One region of the Blautia caccae genome, then DNA from elsewhere that is predicted to be linked to it. Evidence: riboswitches for the same ligand, from Rfam matches in the RefSeq annotation. Region 1 holds a riboswitch; each other region holds the start of a gene.

Region 1 (5,849 bases):
ACAGGTTCCTCTTTACGGGAAATCCCAATGATATCAACAGCCAGATCCGGTTCACGGTCACGGACGATACTGTTATTCTGAACCGGTTTGGAAATCCCATCAGCCTTCGGGCGCTCCGCCCCGGGCAGATGGTCAGGATCAACCATGCCAATTTCCAGACGGCCAGTATTCCGCCTCAGACCACTGCCTTCCGGATACAGGTGATATAGGAAATCTTATGGACACAAAAAAAGCTGGCATCTCATACAGAAATGTCAGCTTTTTTACTGCTCGCCTTTTTCATTATAATACAATTCCCAGCATCTCTATGAGAATCCCCCAGAACACACCTGTCCCATAAAGGATTCCAATGAGTCCCAGATTCTCTTTCATTCCTTTATTCGTTCTGCAAAGCACCAGAACGCCCACTCCGGCTCCCACCAGAAGCCCTGCCATCATCTGTCCTGCTCCCAGGATTCCTGTCAGGTAGAGCTGTGTGATGACCACAGAGGAGGCGCAGTTGGGAATAAGGCCCACCAGTGCAGCCAGTAACACACCAATCATGGGTTTGCTGCTGATAAAGTAACCGATATTATGGCTGCCCACCAGCTCCACGCAGAAACCGATTCCCAGGGAAACCAGGAATATGAAAACCGTGATCTGCAGGGTGTGGAGAAAAGCAGATTTGATGATGCTGCCGTTCTCACAGTGGCAGTGTTCGGATTCACACAGATCATGGATCTCTTTTTCATGGTGGTCCCTGTGTATATGTCTGTATTCTTCCCGCTCTCTTCTCTTCCTGCCGCCGAACCGCCATAATATGTCAATGGCAAATCCCGAGACAGCTCCCAGTACGATCTTCAGTCCCAGAATACGCAGGATTGTGCTTGCAGCCACGGATTCGGAGATAAAGATGGGCAGCATCTCATCTGAAGTGGAGAGAAAGATAGCCAGCAGTGTTCCTGCGGATATAACCCCGCCGGAGTAAAGACTGGCAGCGGCAGCGGAAAATCCGCACTGGGGAAACGCCCCCACAATGCCGCCTATAAGGGGACCAAAATGTCCCGACTTTCGCATAATCTGTTTCGATTTATTTTTTGTCTTATGTTCCAGGTATTCCATGACCAGATAAGTCAGGAAAAGGAAAGGAATCAGCTTCGCCGTATCCAGCAAAGCATCCAAGATCACGTCAAGTACCATTCATACAGCTCCCTTCCGCATCAGAGTTCATCACTGTGCCAGTTTCTAATCATAGCATAAAACCGGGACAAACTCAACGCCGGATTACTATATTTTACAGATATACCTAAAAACAGGCAGCGGCAGCAGAAATCCCGTGTCTTTCCGCTGCCGCTCTTTTTATGCGTTTTGATAACCTGTATATTCACTTGTATGAAGCAGTCTGTTTGCATTCTCCACCCGCTCTTTTGTGGGCGGTTCGATTCCCTGCAGGGGGTAGGGAATACGCATATCCTGCCATTTGAAAATCCCCAGTGTGTGATACGGCAGTACCTCAAAACGCTGTACATTGCCCAGGCTTTTAACAAACGCGTCCAGTTGTATCAGGTCTTCGTCATAATCGTTCCGCTCCGGCACAAGAACATGGCGAATCCATACAGGCTTCCGGATCTCTGCCAGATATCCGGCCATATCCAGGATATTTTCGTTGCTGCATCCTGTCAGAATCTTATGCTTTTCGCTGTCGATCTCTTTTATGTCAAGAAGCAGTAAATCCGTGACTTCCATAAGGCGGTTGAATTTATGGAAAAACGGCTCGTGCCTGGAAAACGGATTCCCGGATGTATCCAGAACCGTATGCACGCCATTCTCCTTTGCCTTGGTAAAAAGCTCCAGCAGGAAATCCATCTGCAGCAGCGGTTCCCCGCCGCTGACAGTGATTCCGCCCTTGTCTCCCCAGTATGCTTTATAGCGCAGTGCCTGCCCTAAAAGCTCATCTGCTGACATCATATCCATGGAACTGGTGCTCCAGGTATCCGGATTGTGGCAGAACTGGCAGCGCATTTTGCACCCCTGCAAAAAGATCACAAACCGGACACCCGGTCCATCCACGGAACCGAAGCTTTCTATGGAATGGATGGAGCCTTTTCTCAAACTAAATGCGCTCATGTGCGGAGCGGGCAATCACATCAAGCTGCTGCTCGCGTGTCAGGTCAATGAATTTCACCGCATAGCCGGATACACGGATGGTAAAGTTAGCGTATTCCTCTTTTTCCGGATGTTCCATGGCATCCACCAGCTTCTCTATGCCAAACACATTTACATTTAAGTGGTGTGCGCCCTGGTCAAAGTATCCGTCCAGTATGTGGACCAGATTGTTGATCCTCTCCTCCTCGGAATGTCCGATGGCACCCGGATTGATGGTCTGTGTGTTGGAAATTCCGTCAAGTGCCCACTCATACGGGAGCTTGGCAACAGAGTTTAAGGAAGCCAGAAGACCGTTTTTCTCAGCACCGTAGCTTGGATTAGCTCCCGGTGAAAGGGGTTCTCCTGCTTTTCTGCCGTCCGGAAGAGCGCCTGTGGCCTTGCCGTAAACCACATTGGATGTGATGGTCAGGATTGAGGTTGTAGGCTCGGAATTGCGGTAGGTGGGGTATTTTTTCAGCTTCTCAAGGAATGTGTGAAGCAGCCAGACTGCAATATCATCCGCCCGGTCATCATCATTTCCGTAGCGCGGAAAGTCTCCTTCTGTCTCGAAATCCACAGCCACGCCTTCCTCATCGCGTATCACCTTCACCTTGGCATACTTTACAGCAGAAAGGGAATCCACCACATGGGAAAATCCTGCGATTCCTGTTGCAAAGGTTCTGCGGACATCGGTATCGATCAGTGCCATCTCCGCTGCTTCATAGTAATACTTGTCATGCATGTACTGGATCAGGTTCAGAGTATTTACATACAGTCCTGCCAGCCAGTCCATCATGATCTCATATTTACGGATCAGCTCATCATATTCCAGATATTCGGAGGTGATCGGTTTGTATTCCGGTCCAACCTGCACTCTTGACTTCTCATCCAAACCGCCGTTGACAGCGTATAAGAGGCATTTTGCCAGGTTTGCCCGGGCACCGAAGAACTGCATCTCTTTTCCTGTCTGTGTAGCAGATACACAGCAGCAGATGGAGTAATCATCTCCCCATACAGGGCGCATCACATCATCATTCTCATACTGGATGGAACTGGTCTCCACAGAGATATAAGCAGCATATTTCTTGAAGTTTTCAGGCAGCCTGGATGAGTAGAGGACCGTCAGGTTCGGTTCCGGCGCAGGTCCCATATTCTCCAGTGTGTGAAGGATTCTGTAGTCCGTCTTAGTCACCATGGAACGGCCGTCCTGTCCCATACCTGCCACCTCCACGGTAGCCCAGACTGGGTCGCCGGAGAAGAGCTGGTTGTAAGAAGGAACGCGGGCAAATTTAACCATTCTCAGTTTCATGATAAAATGGTCAACCAGTTCCTGTGCCTCTTTCTCTGTCAGCATGCCATTTTCCAGATCCCTCTGAATATAGATATCCAGGAAGGTTCCCACACGGCCCACGCTCATGGCAGCGCCGTTCTGTGTCTTGATGGCTGCCAGATAGCCGAAATACAGCCACTGGACTGCTTCTTTGGCATTCTCGGCCGGTTTGGAGATATCGTATCCATAGCTTTGAGCCATTTTCTTCATATCGGCCAGAGCGCGGTACTGCATGGTGATCTCCTCTCTCTGACGGATGATCTCATCTGTCATGATACCGCAGCCGCAGTTATCGTAATCTTCTTTTTTCTTTTCCATCAGGAAATCAATACCGTAAAGTGCCACTCTTCTGTAGTCACCTACAATACGGCCGCGGCCGTAGGTATCCGGAAGTCCTGTGATAATCTTGTTATGACGGGCTTTTTTCATCTCCGGTGTGTACGCATCGAAAACACCCTGATTATGCGTTTTGTGATATTCTGTAAAGATTTTATGAAGTTCCGGAGCCGGTGTGTAGCCATTGGATGTGCAGGAATCTTCCGCCATTTTGATACCACCGTAAGGCATAAATGCCCTTTTCAGCGGTTTGTCGGTCTGCAGCCCCACTACCTTTTCCAGGTCTTTTAATTCTTCACTGATATAGCCCGGCCCATGGGAAGTCAGTGAGGATACGATTTCCGTATCCATATCCAGAACGCCGCCTTTTGCACGTTCCTCTTTCTGCAGTTTTGAAAGTGCAGACCAGAGTTTTTCCGTAGCTTCTGTGGGTCCTTCCAGGAAGTCCTGGTTTCCTTCATACGGCGCGTAGTTGTGCTGGATAAAGTCACGTGTGTTGACTTCTTCCTTCCAGATTCTACCTTTAAATCCATCCCATTGTTTGAAGTTATTCATCTTTGCAAGTCCTCCTTCTAAGACAATAATTGTGTCGGAAACTGTACTGTAATGTGACCGGACTCATTAAAAAAAGCCGGTCCTATCCAGACAGCTTCTGCCCAGACGGTCGGCTAAATCAACGTTATACTCCCTGTGGTTCATTCCACTTCCGCCAGTCATATAACACTTTTAGTATAAAGCATTTTTTTAAGAATTGTCAATAAAAGGAATAGAACTTTTATGTTCTTTTTAGTATACATTGCTGCAGAAAAGATTACCTATTACCGGAATGGATAGCCATTTGCAAAAGGCGGTAATCTGTACATGTGGTTCAAAGGACCGCTGCCCGCACCCAGATCAAGTCCATCCTGCAGCGCACCGGTCAGATAATTTTTTGCGTTCTTAATTGCTCTTTCCAGAGCGTATCCGGCGGCAAGATTGCAGGCAATAGCCGAGGAAAGTGTACATCCTGTTCCGTGTGTATTTGGATTTTCTATCCTCTTTGAAGAGAACCAGATGTATTTTCCTTTCTCATACAGCAGGTCATCAGCTCCATCTGCCAGATGTCCGCCTTTTAAAAGGACAGCGCCGGAACCGTAACACGCTATTTTTTCTGCTGCCCGCTCCATCTCACACGGTGTACTGACAGAAAATCCGCAGAGTGCCTCCGCCTCCATAAGATTTGGTGTCACCACTGCTGCCAGAGGAAAAAGCTCTTCTTTCAGAGCTTCCTGCGCATCTTTGGACATGAGTCTGCTGCCGCTTGTGGAAATCATGACCGGGTCTAAAACTACATCCTGTACCTGGTATGTTCTCAGCTTTTCTGCAATCACACGGATAATCTTTTCATTGGGTATCATACCGATTTTTACTGCATCCGGACGAATATCCGTAAAAACACAGTCCATCTGTTTTGCCACAAACTCCGCATCTGTTTCCCGGATACCGTATACGCCTGTTGTATTCTGTGCCGTGAGAGCTGTGATCACACTCATGGCGTACATTTTGTGAACGGTTATTGTCTTAATATCCGCCTGTATCCCGGCTCCTCCGCTGCAGTCCGAACCGGCGATCGTCAATACCTTTTTCATCTGTTTTTCCCCCATTCTTCCCAGCTTTCAAGATAAATATCTGCCAGTTTCAACAGTTTTTCTCTGTCCTTTTCCGAATAAAAATCGCGTATAACTGCCACTGTAAACCCGGATTTTTTTGCTGTCTCTGCGGCAAAATATGCATCTTCAAACACCAGAGTTTCTTCTTTTTTTGTACCTAAAATCCCCATCGCCAGCTCATAAATGCGCGGATTTCTTTTGCCTGCTCCGGCCTCTGTACAGGTGAGAAGGCCGGTAAAATATCCATCAATCCCATTATTTTTAAGAGCTGCCTCGATCAGAGGTCTGTCCGTAGATGTGGCAATGCACATTCTGACATTACGGCTCTTTAAATCCTCCAGTACCTGCAGAACGCCCGGTTTTATCCGAATCACTTTTTCATAACAGTCATATATCATCCTGTTGAATTC
Region 2 (5,849 bases), on a different contig from region 1:
CGTCAACCGGCGGAGTTGCAAAGAATACCACGTCTGGGCAGAGATTATACTTGCCTTCCTTGCAGAATTCACACTGTCCGCAGGTTTTTCCCGGCTCCAGTGCCACACGGTCACCAACCTGCAGATGCTTAACATCCTTACCGACTTCCACTACAACTCCGCCCGGCTCATGGCCCAGTACGAAAGGCGGTTTTACCACGTAATCCCCGATTGCCCCTGTCTCATAATAGTGCAGGTCAGAACCGCAGATTCCCACATAATCCAGCTTTACCAAAACCTCGTCGTCCTTTGGCTGGGGGATGGGTCTTTCTTCAAAATCCATCTTCTGGATATCCGTCATTATTGCTACTTTCATCATGCCTTCCATCTCTTGTTTTCCTCCTCTTATGAATGTACATTATGTGACTTCATTATAAGTCAGAAACGTATATATCACAAGTGAAATTCATGTCTTTTTCCTTCAAATTTCTTTGAATTTTTTTATTCCGATTTCTTCCATAATAAAAAAAGAGGCAGGGATAAAACCGGAAATTCCGGTCTTATCTCTGCCCCAAAGCGGAGGCGAAATCAATTAGTGATGGAACAGACGAATGCCTGTAAATGCCATCGCCATATTGTACTTATTGCAGCACTCAATGACTGCGTCATCGCGTACGGAGCCGCCCGGCTCTGCGATGTATTTTACGCCGCTCTTGTAAGCGCGCTCGATATTGTCTGAGAACGGGAAGAAAGCATCAGAACCTAATGTAACATCTGTCAGCTTGTCCAGCCATGCGCGTTTTTCCTCACGTGTGAACACTTCCGGTTTCTCTTTGAAGATTTTTTCCCATGCTCCGTCAGCCAGAACATCCATATATTCCTCACCGATGTAAACATCAATGGCATTGTCTCTGTCAGCACGGCGGATACCGTCGATAAACGGCAGATCCAGTACCTTCGGGCACTGTCTCAGCCACCAGTTATCAGCCTTCTGGCCTGCCAGACGGGTACAGTGTACACGTGACTGCTGGCCTGCGCCGATACCGATCGCCTGTCCGTCTTTTACGAAACAGACGGAATTTGACTGTGTATATTTCAGTGTGATCAGAGAGATCTTCAGGTCCATCAGCGCATTTGCAGGAATCTCTTTATTCTCTGTCACAATATTGGAAAGCAGCTCATCATCAATGGAAAGCTCCTGTCTTCCCTGTTCAAATGTGATGCCGAATACCTCTTTATGCTCCAGCGGAGCCGGCTGGTAATCCGGGTCGATCTTGATCACATTGTAGTTGCCGTTCTTTTTCTGTTTCAGGATTTCCAGTGCCTCATCGGTATATCCGGGAGCGATAACACCGTCGGAAACCTCTCTCTTGATCAGCATTGCTGTGTCTTTATCACACACATCAGACAGGGAGATAAAATCTCCGAAGGAGGACATTCTGTCAGCGCCCCTTGCTCTCGCATAGGCACATGCCAGCGGTGATAACTCGCCCATATCGTCTACCCAGTAGATTTTTTTCAGCACATCTGTCATAGGAAGTCCCACTGCCGCGCCTGCCGGAGACACATGTTTAAAGGAAGTCGCTGCCGGAAGCCCTGTGGCTTTTTTCAGCTCTTTCACCAACTGCCAGCCATTAAAAGCATCCAGGAAATTAATATATCCCGGCTTGCCGCTTAAAACTTCGATAGGAAGCTCGCTGCCGTCAGCCACATAGATTCTGGAAGGTTTCTGGTTCGGATTACATCCGTACTTTAACGCTAATTCTTTCATATTCCGATTCTCCTTTATGCTTTTCTATTATTTATTTTTATTCACGATCCTGGTTTCATACTCACCGGTTGCGATATCTATATAACGTACAAACAGAGATACTTTATTGTCCTCATTCAGGCTCTCCCACACATCTTTTGTGAATGCATCGATATCATTGGGAACTCCCACCAGCTTCGGTTCTCCCTCAAAACTCGGCAGCGGATTGCCGTCATGCATATAAGTATGAATGAAATGTCCCTCTCCGTTAACCGGGTTTTCATAGGTAAATGTATAACGGCAGCAGCTCTCAGGATTGCCGTTATTGCTCTTTAAAATAGACATGGCATAGTGGTATGTGCCGTTCTCCACCTGCATGATACCGGAGATTCTCGGTGTATAATTAGGGCCGTCCGGCTCAAATTCACGAGTTCTCAGGGACTGCTCAAAGGAGATTCCCTTTTCCATACCTTCATAGACAGTGTCTGTCTGGTCACCGTTGGTGACAATCGTCTTATTTCCGATCACACGTACCGGTGCATATATAATCAGGCTGGGATCAGTCAGCTTAGACGGGTCAAATGCCTGGGTGCGGATACCCTCTCCCTCTTCAACGAACACACGGTTTCTGCTGTTCTCACTTCTGCCCATGATAAAATATGCAGTAACTGCCTTTGTTCCATCCTCAGACTTACCAATAACAATTCCCCTGCCCGGGTACGCATTTTCTCTCAATTCATTTTCAAGTGATAACATTTTCATGAATTCCTTCTCCTTCTCATTTTGACCATAATAAACTGCTGCCGACCAACCGACAACTTTTCATAACAACAAAAAAAGCCCACACTCTGAACATACTTGCCCAGACGGTCGGCTTCCAACACTTATACTCCCTGTGGTTCATTCCACTTCCGTCAGTCATATAAGCAATTTAAACATTATCACGGAATTCTCCCCTTGTCAACGCTTTTTTGACAATTTTTGCAGCCAGAGCAGAATCCATAGCGGATTTTGAGCAAAAGATCAAAAATGACAGCTTTACCGCAAAAGCAAATCCCCACTAATATACGCTGCGCCCCTCCGCGCCGGTACCAACAGGCCAGCCATATCTGACTGGCCCTCTGCATAGTCTGCTGTCCGTTTCTTTTTATCCCTCACACACCTGAAAAATATAGAATTTCAAATAATAAGACTCCTCCGCGGCCCAAAGAATCGGATGATCTGCTGCCTGTGTCCGGTACTCCACCTGCCGCAGTCTTTTGTGCACATTTCTTGCCGCCTGCCCGATGGTCTGTGTAAACATCTCATAGGACATAAAATGCGAACAGGAACAGGTAGCCAAAAATCCCCCGTCCTTCACAAGCTTCATAGCCCGCAGATTGATTTCCCGATACCCCTTCACAGCGTTCTTTACAGAATTCCGCGATTTGGTAAACGCCGGCGGGTCCAGTATTACCACATCGAACTTCTTCCCCTGCTCCTCCAGCCTGGGAAGCAGCTCAAACACATCCTCACACACAAATTTTACAGTCTCTGACAACCCGTTCAGCGCAGCATTTTCCCTTGCCTGCTCAACAGCCAGTTCTGAGGCATCCACGCCCAGCACGCTCTTTGCCCCTGCAATCCCTGCATTCAGTGCAAATGACCCTGTATGCGTGAAACAATCCAGCACCTCTGCATCCCTGCATAATCTCTGGATCGCCAGTCTGTTGTACTTCTGGTCCAGGAAAAATCCGGTCTTCTGTCCGTCTTCCACATCCACCAGATACTTCACGCCGTTCTCGCAAATCTCCACCTTTGTATCAAAGGGTTCCCCGATAAATCCTTTTACCAGTTCCATCCCTTCCTGTCTTCGCACCTTGGCGTCACTCCGCTCGTAAACACCGCGGATCACCACACCGTCCCGGGCCATCTCCTCCTTCAGAAGTTCCAGTATCTTCCCCTTCAGCCTGTCAATCCCAAGTGCCAGTGACTGTACCACCAGCACATCAGAGAATTTATCCACAACAAGTCCCGGCAGAAAATCCGCCTCACCGAAGATCACACGGCAGCTGCTTGTATCCACTGTTTTTTTCCTGTATTCCCAGGCATCCCTCACCCGTTTCCTCAGAAATTCCTCATCTATTTCCTGCTCTGACTTCCTTGTCATCATACGGATTCTGATTTTGGAGTTGGTATTGATAAATCCTCTGCCCAGGGGATAGCCGTCAAAATCGTGAACGATCACCATATCCCCATTCTCAAAACTTCCCAGGATACTGGCGATCTCATTGTCATATACCCACGGACCTCCCGCTTTCAGGGAACGTCCCTCCCCCTTCTTCAGTGTCGCAATTGCAAGACTCATGTGTGTCTTCCTCCATTTTCTCTATTTTTTCTGTCCCAGCACAATATAAGCGATTCCGCAGAACAGGCCGCCTACCGGGAATAGGACCCAGCTCACCTGCCAGGCATTCTGCAAAAAACTCCAGAGCAGGAAAACTGCCGTTGTCACGATCATGATGCAGGCTGACCATTTGGCAGCCAGCGGCATATGGCTTTCCTCATCCAGCATACGCAGCTGCTCCGGTGTCAGACGCTCACGGTACAGCGGATCATGCTCTTTATTGTACTCCTCTATATTATATTTGCTTTTTGCAAGGCCTGTATGGACCAGAAGCATAACACCCACACTGACCATGAGAAGCATCACAAAGCTGTAAAATGCGGATGCCTCCACCCCAAAAGGCGCAGGCAGAAACTTCTGCAGTTCATCTGCCACAATACTCATCAGAATGATCCCGATACCTGCTGCGATCCTCACTGAAAAGACGCGGTTAAACCGGTCTGTCTCCTCCTCCGTATAGAAGGGCTGGATGTAAGGATGCTTTTTTGTAAAATCGCTGTGCCGGATTCCTGCAACCACCACCGTCAGTACAGCTACGATCACAAAGGGCAGCATCACAATATCCTGCAGATTTTTCATAAAACCTTCCATCCCCTCAAAAAGAGTGGTGAAGGCACCTCCTATTATCAGTAATCCCACACATAAAGTAACTGCTTTTCCAAAGCTGTTCATGTGCTCTTCATATTTTGAGGAATCTTCTACACGCTCCGCTTGTGCGTCTCCCCGCATAAGGGTATCCATACTGCAGGAAAACAGATCACAGAGCTGCAGGATTTTTTCCATCTCAGGATAAGAAGTGCCTGCTTCCCATTTGGAAATTGTCTGTCTGGACACCTCCATCTTCTCTGCAAGCTGTTCCTGTGTGATCTCCTCCCTCTTCCTGTAATACTGCAGATTCTCTCCAAAACTCATAATGATTTCCTCCATTTCTTAATCTTGATTTTGGAATCATTATAGAATTGCGTTCATGTAAACACTACCAATTTCCTGTTGCTTTTGAGGAAATCCATGTAAACTTACGGTTGCACCCCGCTGTTTAAGCGGGTTTTCACACTTTTCCACCGGGGGCAGAACGCATCCATATATCCATAAAAAATCCGGTTGTGTCCCCGTTCTAAAAGGTGGACCAGCTCATGGGTGACCACATATTCCAGACATTCCCTGGGATATTCCCCCAGCCAGACATTGAGCCAGATCCTCCTTTTCTCCACATTGCAGGTACCCCACCTGGTTTTCATATCCCGCAGGCGCCACTCCTCGGCGTGGACACCCACTCTCTCTTCACACTCCTGTATGACCTGAGGCAGTATTTCCTCCAGACGTGTTCTGCACTCCCGCTTCTTTTCCTCCCGCTCCGGGCCTTCATATAATTCCCAGGGCTGCGGACTCTTTCTTTTTCCCTGCCGTTTTGCTTCGATCCAGTCACTTCTCTCCCGGATGAAACGTCTGATATCATGTTCCGGCATCCGAAGCGGTGCGGATACACGAACGCTCCCGTCCGCGCCCACGCGCAGATACATATTGCGGATGGCTTTTTTTGTGACCTGGATGTCCAGTCCGTTCTCCGTAAGATGATAAATCTTTACACTTTTCCCGGAGGTCTTTACCATGCCAGGACCTCCGGTCCGTTCTCTGTCACAAGCACCATGATCTCCCACTGGGCGGAGGGCAGTCCGTCCTCTGTATAAACAGTCCAGCCGTCTTCGTCATCAATAAAGATATCACTGGCGCCCA
Region 3 (5,849 bases), on a different contig from region 1:
AAGTACGCTCCGGCGCCGTCATGCCGGGGCAGACCAGATAGGCACTGATGCTTTTGACACGCCCGTCTTTTATGTTGGGGAGTACGGCAGCTTTTTCTATCTGGGGGAGACGGAGAAGATTGTTCTCTATATCCTCCAGCTCGATTCTGTATCCGTGCAGCTTGATCTGCAGGTCTATGCGTCCGCAGTAATATAGCATGCCGTCTTTCAGATATCCTTTGTCCCCTGTGCGGTATCCCTGTGCGGGGATTCCCTCTTCTGTGTATGTAAAAAAGTGCTTTTCTGTCTGCAGTGTGTTCTGATAATAGCCGGGGCTTACGGTATTGCCCAGTATGATGATCTCCCCTTTTTCTCCCTCAGGAAGTACGCGCCCGTCGGGACCGCAGATCTGCAGTGTGGTGCCGGGTTTTGGCCTGCCTACAGGCAGAGGGGAAGTGCCGGCAGCCAGCTCTGGCGTTATTTCCACCTGAGTGACAGCCACGGTGGACTCCGTGGGACCGTAGGTGTTCATGACTTTTGCAGAGGGGAAACGCTCCAGAAGCCTGCGGGCTGTCCGGTTGGCAAGGGTTTCCCCGCAGAACAGAAACAGGCCAAGGTTTGGCAGAGCCGTCTGTGCAAAAGCCGGGTCTGACAGGCACACATCGGCAAAGGATGGTGTGGAAACCATAATTGCGGCATCCGATCGTTTCAGGGATTCCAGCAGTTTCTGGTAATCCTTCTGCACATCCTTTGTCAGACACCAGAGAGTTCCGCCCACCGCAAGGCATGTATACAGATCCATTACGGACAGATCAAAGGAAAAGGGGGCCTGATTCAGGAATACCTTTCCCTTTTTGGCATTGGTGGAGGTTCCCAGGGTGATGGACCAGTCCAGGAAATTGCTGAGATTCCTTTCCGTGATTGTGACGCCCTTTGGGGTTCCTGTGCTTCCGGAAGTAAATATGATATAAAAGATATCATCCCCGGAAACCGGTTCGGGTACGGTATCGCCCATGCGGTTATCCATGCGGGACAAATCTGTATGTACCATGACATCAATATCCTGCAGGGAAAGGATTCGTTTATCCCTGCAGTCCGCATGGAGAGGAGAGAGGGAGAGAAGAATCGGGGAATCCAGGGCATCCAGGATCATTTCCACCCGGGAGTCCGGCACTGAGGTGTCAATGGGGCAGTAAGCCCTGCCTGATTTGACACAGGCCAGAAATGCCGCAGGCATCAGGGGATGTTTGTGGCCGTATACAGCTATGGGGGCATAGTTCTGTCCGCATTGCTGCTCAATATGACGGGCCAGACGCTCAGAATATAACTCCAGCTCTTTGTAAGTAACAGACTGTCCGTCGCAGCAGATGGCTGTTCTTTCCGGGCAGATGGAGGCATATTCCCATATTTGGTTCAATATATTCATAAAATTCACCTCAATTTCGACGTTTTTCTTACCTTCTTAATTACACCATAGAATTTAAAAGAATTAGCAGGTTCAATTTTAAAGAAATTCTAAAGAAAACCTTTCGATTCATTAAGAATAATTCGTAACTATTCAGCCAGCTGAATCGTTACGGGTATTCGCCCATTAAAAATCGCTTCGCGATGGGGCGAATACCTGCCGCCACTACTCTTTTGCACGGTCAGCGCAGTAAATGCGCAGACCTGACTGAACAGTTACAATAATTCTACATACAATGTATTTTTTATGAATAATTGTGCCGCGGTACTTGCGTAAAGCAGGCAAAACGAATATAATTCACAGTAGAATAAAACGGACAAGGAGAACATATATGAACAAGAATTTTGACGTTATCGCGCTTGGTGAGCTTTTGATCGACTTTACGGAAAACGGAGTGAGCGGACAGGGCAACCCCATTTTTGAGGCAAATCCCGGCGGAGCGCCGTGTAATGTGCTGGCTATGCTCAATAATCTTGGAAAAAAGACATCTTTTCTGGGAGTTGTGGGTAAAGACCAGTTCGGTACATCCCTGAGAAATACGCTGAACAGCCTGGGAATCGATACCAGTCATTTGTATGAGGATCAGGAAGTCCACACAACACTGGCGTTTGTCCATACTTTTGAGGATGGGGACAGGGACTTTGCGTTTTACAGAAATCCCGGTGCGGACATGATGCTGAGCGTTGACCAGATAGACGAAGAATACATAAAATCAGCCAGAGCCTTTCATTTCGGCACCCTGTCCATGACCCATGAGGGTGTGCGCCGGGCGACTGCAAAGGCTATTGATATTGCTAGAGAAGCGGGACTTCTCATCTCTTTTGACCCGAACCTGCGCCCTCCGCTGTGGAGCAGCATGGAGCTTGCAAAAGAACAGATCGCATACGGTCTTTCAAAATGTGACCTCCTGAAGATTTCCGAGGAAGAGCTGGAATTCATGACCGGGACGAAAGATGTGAAGGAAGGCGCCCATATGCTGCTGTCCCGGTATCCGAATCTGAAGCTGATGAACGTGACCATGGGAAAAGAGGGAAGCACAGCGTTCCATGAGGGCAGGGAAGTATTCCACGCACCGTTCCTGCAGGAGAATACTATTGAGACAACAGGAGCAGGCGATACCTTCGGTGCATGCGCACTGAATTATGTGCTGGAGCACGGAATTGAGGGTCTTACAGAGGACCAGCTCTATGAAATGCTGGAATTCTCCAACGGAGCTTCCTCTCTTATCACTACAAAGAAAGGGGCACTCCGTGTTATGCCCAAAAAAGAAGAAGTATTAACGTTTATCGCCGGAAAATAGAGTAAAATTGTCGAAATGTTGTTGTGAATTTTTAATATAATACAGCATTGACAGTAATCGGAAATTGTGATAAATTATAGACATAACAAAATAATAGTTTTGATTTCTGACGGATTACAATGTGGAGCACCACAGTGAAATCAAAATGTAAGTGAGAGCCGACCGTCTGGGCAACGTTTGTAATTGTGTAATTGACAAATGTTGCCCTTTTTTTTCAAAAGCATTCATATGCAGACAGCGGCGGAATCATGCAGAAAACAAGACTATTGCCATGAAAAGGAGGGTATTAACATGGGATTCAAAACAGACATCGAAATCGCACAGGAGTGCACAATGGAGCCAATTACCAAGATTGCAGAAAAAGCAGGTATTGATGATAAATATCTGGAGCAGTACGGTAAGTACAAAGCTAAAATTGACTACAATCTGTTAAAAGAATCTGATAAACCGAACGGAAAACTGGTTCTGGTTACAGCTATCAACCCGACACCTGCCGGAGAAGGAAAGACAACCACAACCGTAGGTCTGGCTGATGGCCTTCAGAAATTAGGTAAAAATGTAATGGTAGCGCTCCGTGAGCCATCCCTGGGACCGGTATTCGGTGTAAAGGGCGGTGCTGCAGGCGGCGGTTATGCACAGGTAGTTCCAATGGAAGATATCAACCTGCATTTTACAGGTGACTTCCACGCAATCGGTGCGGCAAACAATCTGCTGGCAGCAATGCTGGATAATCATATTTATCAGGGCAACGACCTGAACATTGACCCAAGAAAGATTACCTGGAGAAGATGTGTTGACATGAATGACCGCCAGCTTCGTTTCGTAGTTGATGGTCTGGGCGGAAAGACAAACGGCTGTCCGAGAGAAGACGGATACGATATCACAGTTGCTTCCGAGATCATGGCTGTTCTATGTCTGGCAAAAGACATTACAGACCTGAAGGAAAGACTGGGAAGAATCATCGTTGGTTATACATATGGTAAGGTTTCCGAGCAGAAACCTGTTACAGCTCATGACTTACATGCAGAAGGGGCTATGTGCGCACTGCTGAAAGACGCTCTGAAACCGAACCTGGTTCAGACTCTGGAGCATGTACCCGCAATCGTTCACGGCGGACCATTCGCTAATATCGCTCACGGATGTAACTCTGTGATCGCTACCAAGATGGCACTGAAATTAGGCGATTACGCTATCACAGAAGCAGGATTCGGTGCTGACTTAGGCGCAGAGAAATTCCTGGATATCAAATGCCGTATGGCTGGCCTGACACCGAGCGCAGTTGTTATCGTAGCTACTGTACGTGCCCTGAAATACAACGGCGGCGTGCCGAAAGCAGAACTGAACAACGAGAACCTGGAAGCACTGGAAAAAGGTCTCCCGAACTTACTGAAACATGTAAGCAATATCACAAACGTTTACAAACTGCCGTGTGTTGTTGCAATCAACGCATTCCCGACAGATACCAAGGCAGAGCTTGACCTGGTAGAAGCAAAATGTAAAGAACTGGGCGTTAATGTTGCACTTTCCGAAGTTTGGGCAAAAGGCGGCGAAGGCGGCGTTGCACTGGCTAAAGAAGTGGTACGTCTTGTGGAAGAACCGAATGACTTTACTTTCTCCTATGAACTGGAAGGAAGCATTGAGGACAAGTTAAACCAGATCGTTCAGAAGATCTACGGCGGCAAGAAAGCTGTTCTGACTGCAAATGCGCAGAAACAGGCTGCTCAGTTAGAAGCTCTCGGATATGGAAACTGCCCGATCTGTGTGGCTAAGACACAGTACAGCCTGACAGATGACCAGACAAAACTGGGCGCACCGAAAGACTTTGAAGTAACAGTTCGTAACCTGAAGATTTCCGCAGGTGCCGGCTTCATTGTTGCTCTTACCGGAGAGATCATGACCATGCCCGGTCTGCCGAAAGTTCCGGCTGCAGAGAGAATCGATGTTGACGAGACAGGAAAGATTTCCGGTCTGTTCTAAGCAAAATTCATATTGAAAACTAAATATAGGACAATTCAGGTACGGTTAAGCCGTACCTGAATTTTGTATACATAATTTAGCTAAAGAAGCGGGGGAAAATGTATGTATTTTGATGAATTCAATGCAGTCTGCAACGCGGCAAAAGGAAAGATAAACTTCATGGAGAACAATACCTTCGGATATATGGTATCTTCCATCACCGCAGGGCTTTTCATTGCCTTTGGAAGTTTTGTGACATTTACGCTGGGAACACCTTTGAATGCAGCAGGGTCACCAATGCTGAAAGCAGTGCAGGCTTTTGCATTTGCCGCAGCTTTGAGCCTTGTTATCATGGCGGGTGCCGAGCTGTTTACAGGTAACAATATGGTTCTCGGAAGTGCATCTTTCAATGGATGTATTCCTTGGGGCAAGACGGTCAAAGCATGGATATTGTGTTATGTGGGGAATATTCTCGGCTCTTTGCTGGGTGTAGCAGGATTCCAGCTCACCGGAGTGCCGAAAGGTGATATAGGTGCTTATTTCGCACAGGTAGCAGCTGCAAAGATGTCACTGACACCGGTACAGCTTCTGGTAAGGGGTATTTTCTGTAATATCCTGGTTTGTCTGGCTGTATGGTGCGCATTAAAGATGAAATCTGAATCAGGAAAGCTAATCATGGTATTCTGGTGTATCTTCGTATTTATGATCTGCGGATTTGAGCACAGCGTTGCCAATATGAGTATTCTGGCAGTTGGGCTTTTGAACGCAGGTGATGCGGCAGTCAGCATAGGAGGTTATTTCTACAACCTGTTATTCGTGACGATCGGAAATATGATAGGCGGTGTGTTCTTTGTGGCAGGCCCGTATCATGTTATGACCAAGACGAAATCACTTCAGGGTTAAATGTGATTCGGTCAGCGTAAGCCTGTTTGACCAAATATATGACAGCAGCCGAAATCTGTTTTATAAAAGACAGATTTCGGCTGCTTTTTTTGCATATAATGGAGAGATACAGCAAAAATCAGGAGTTGCCATGCAGGATCAGAAGCTGGAAAATCTTCTGAATCTGGCTCTGGATGCCACACCCCGGGAGAGGGAGAGATCTCTTGTGCTGGATGTGGGATTTGAGCCGGAGGAGCGGAGATGGGA

The links. A riboswitch is a leader RNA that binds a small molecule or an ion and turns the genes downstream of it on or off. The one in region 1 is predicted to bind ZMP and ZTP.
Region 2: another riboswitch for ZMP and ZTP. It lies ahead of WMO65_RS17145 (IMP cyclohydrolase); the one in region 1 lies ahead of pflB (formate C-acetyltransferase).
Region 3: another riboswitch for ZMP and ZTP. It lies ahead of WMO65_RS22190 (formate--tetrahydrofolate ligase); the one in region 1 lies ahead of pflB (formate C-acetyltransferase).

Annotation. Positions count from the first base shown of each region.
Region 1 is NZ_JBBMFP010000009.1:128,557-134,405, forward strand. It holds gene WMO65_RS11870 (hypothetical protein) at 1-209, shown strand, start outside; gene WMO65_RS11875 (putative manganese transporter) at 283-1,179, opposite strand; gene pflA (pyruvate formate-lyase-activating protein) at 1,339-2,106, opposite strand; gene pflB (formate C-acetyltransferase) at 2,093-4,345, opposite strand; ZMP/ZTP riboswitch at 4,438-4,517, opposite strand; gene thiD (bifunctional hydroxymethylpyrimidine kinase/phosphomethylpyrimidine kinase) at 4,609-5,418, opposite strand; gene WMO65_RS11895 (HAD family hydrolase) at 5,415-5,849, opposite strand, start outside.
Region 2 is NZ_JBBMFP010000016.1:77,017-82,865, reverse strand. It holds gene WMO65_RS17155 (NAD(P)-dependent alcohol dehydrogenase) at 1-367, opposite strand, end outside; gene WMO65_RS17150 (phosphoribosylaminoimidazolecarboxamide formyltransferase) at 572-1,750, opposite strand; gene WMO65_RS17145 (IMP cyclohydrolase) at 1,778-2,491, opposite strand; ZMP/ZTP riboswitch at 2,583-2,661, opposite strand; gene WMO65_RS17140 (class I SAM-dependent rRNA methyltransferase) at 2,877-4,076, opposite strand; gene WMO65_RS17135 (helix-turn-helix transcriptional regulator) at 4,098-5,027, opposite strand; gene WMO65_RS17130 (M48 family metallopeptidase) at 5,132-5,725, opposite strand; gene WMO65_RS17125 (methionyl aminopeptidase) at 5,719-5,849, opposite strand, start outside.
Region 3 is NZ_JBBMFP010000027.1:36,257-42,105, forward strand. It holds gene dltA (D-alanine--poly(phosphoribitol) ligase subunit DltA) at 1-1,405, opposite strand, end outside; gene WMO65_RS22185 (carbohydrate kinase family protein) at 1,776-2,744, shown strand; ZMP/ZTP riboswitch at 2,837-2,923, shown strand; gene WMO65_RS22190 (formate--tetrahydrofolate ligase) at 3,036-4,721, shown strand; gene WMO65_RS22195 (formate/nitrite transporter family protein) at 4,824-5,603, shown strand; gene WMO65_RS22200 (S8 family peptidase) at 5,734-5,849, shown strand, end outside.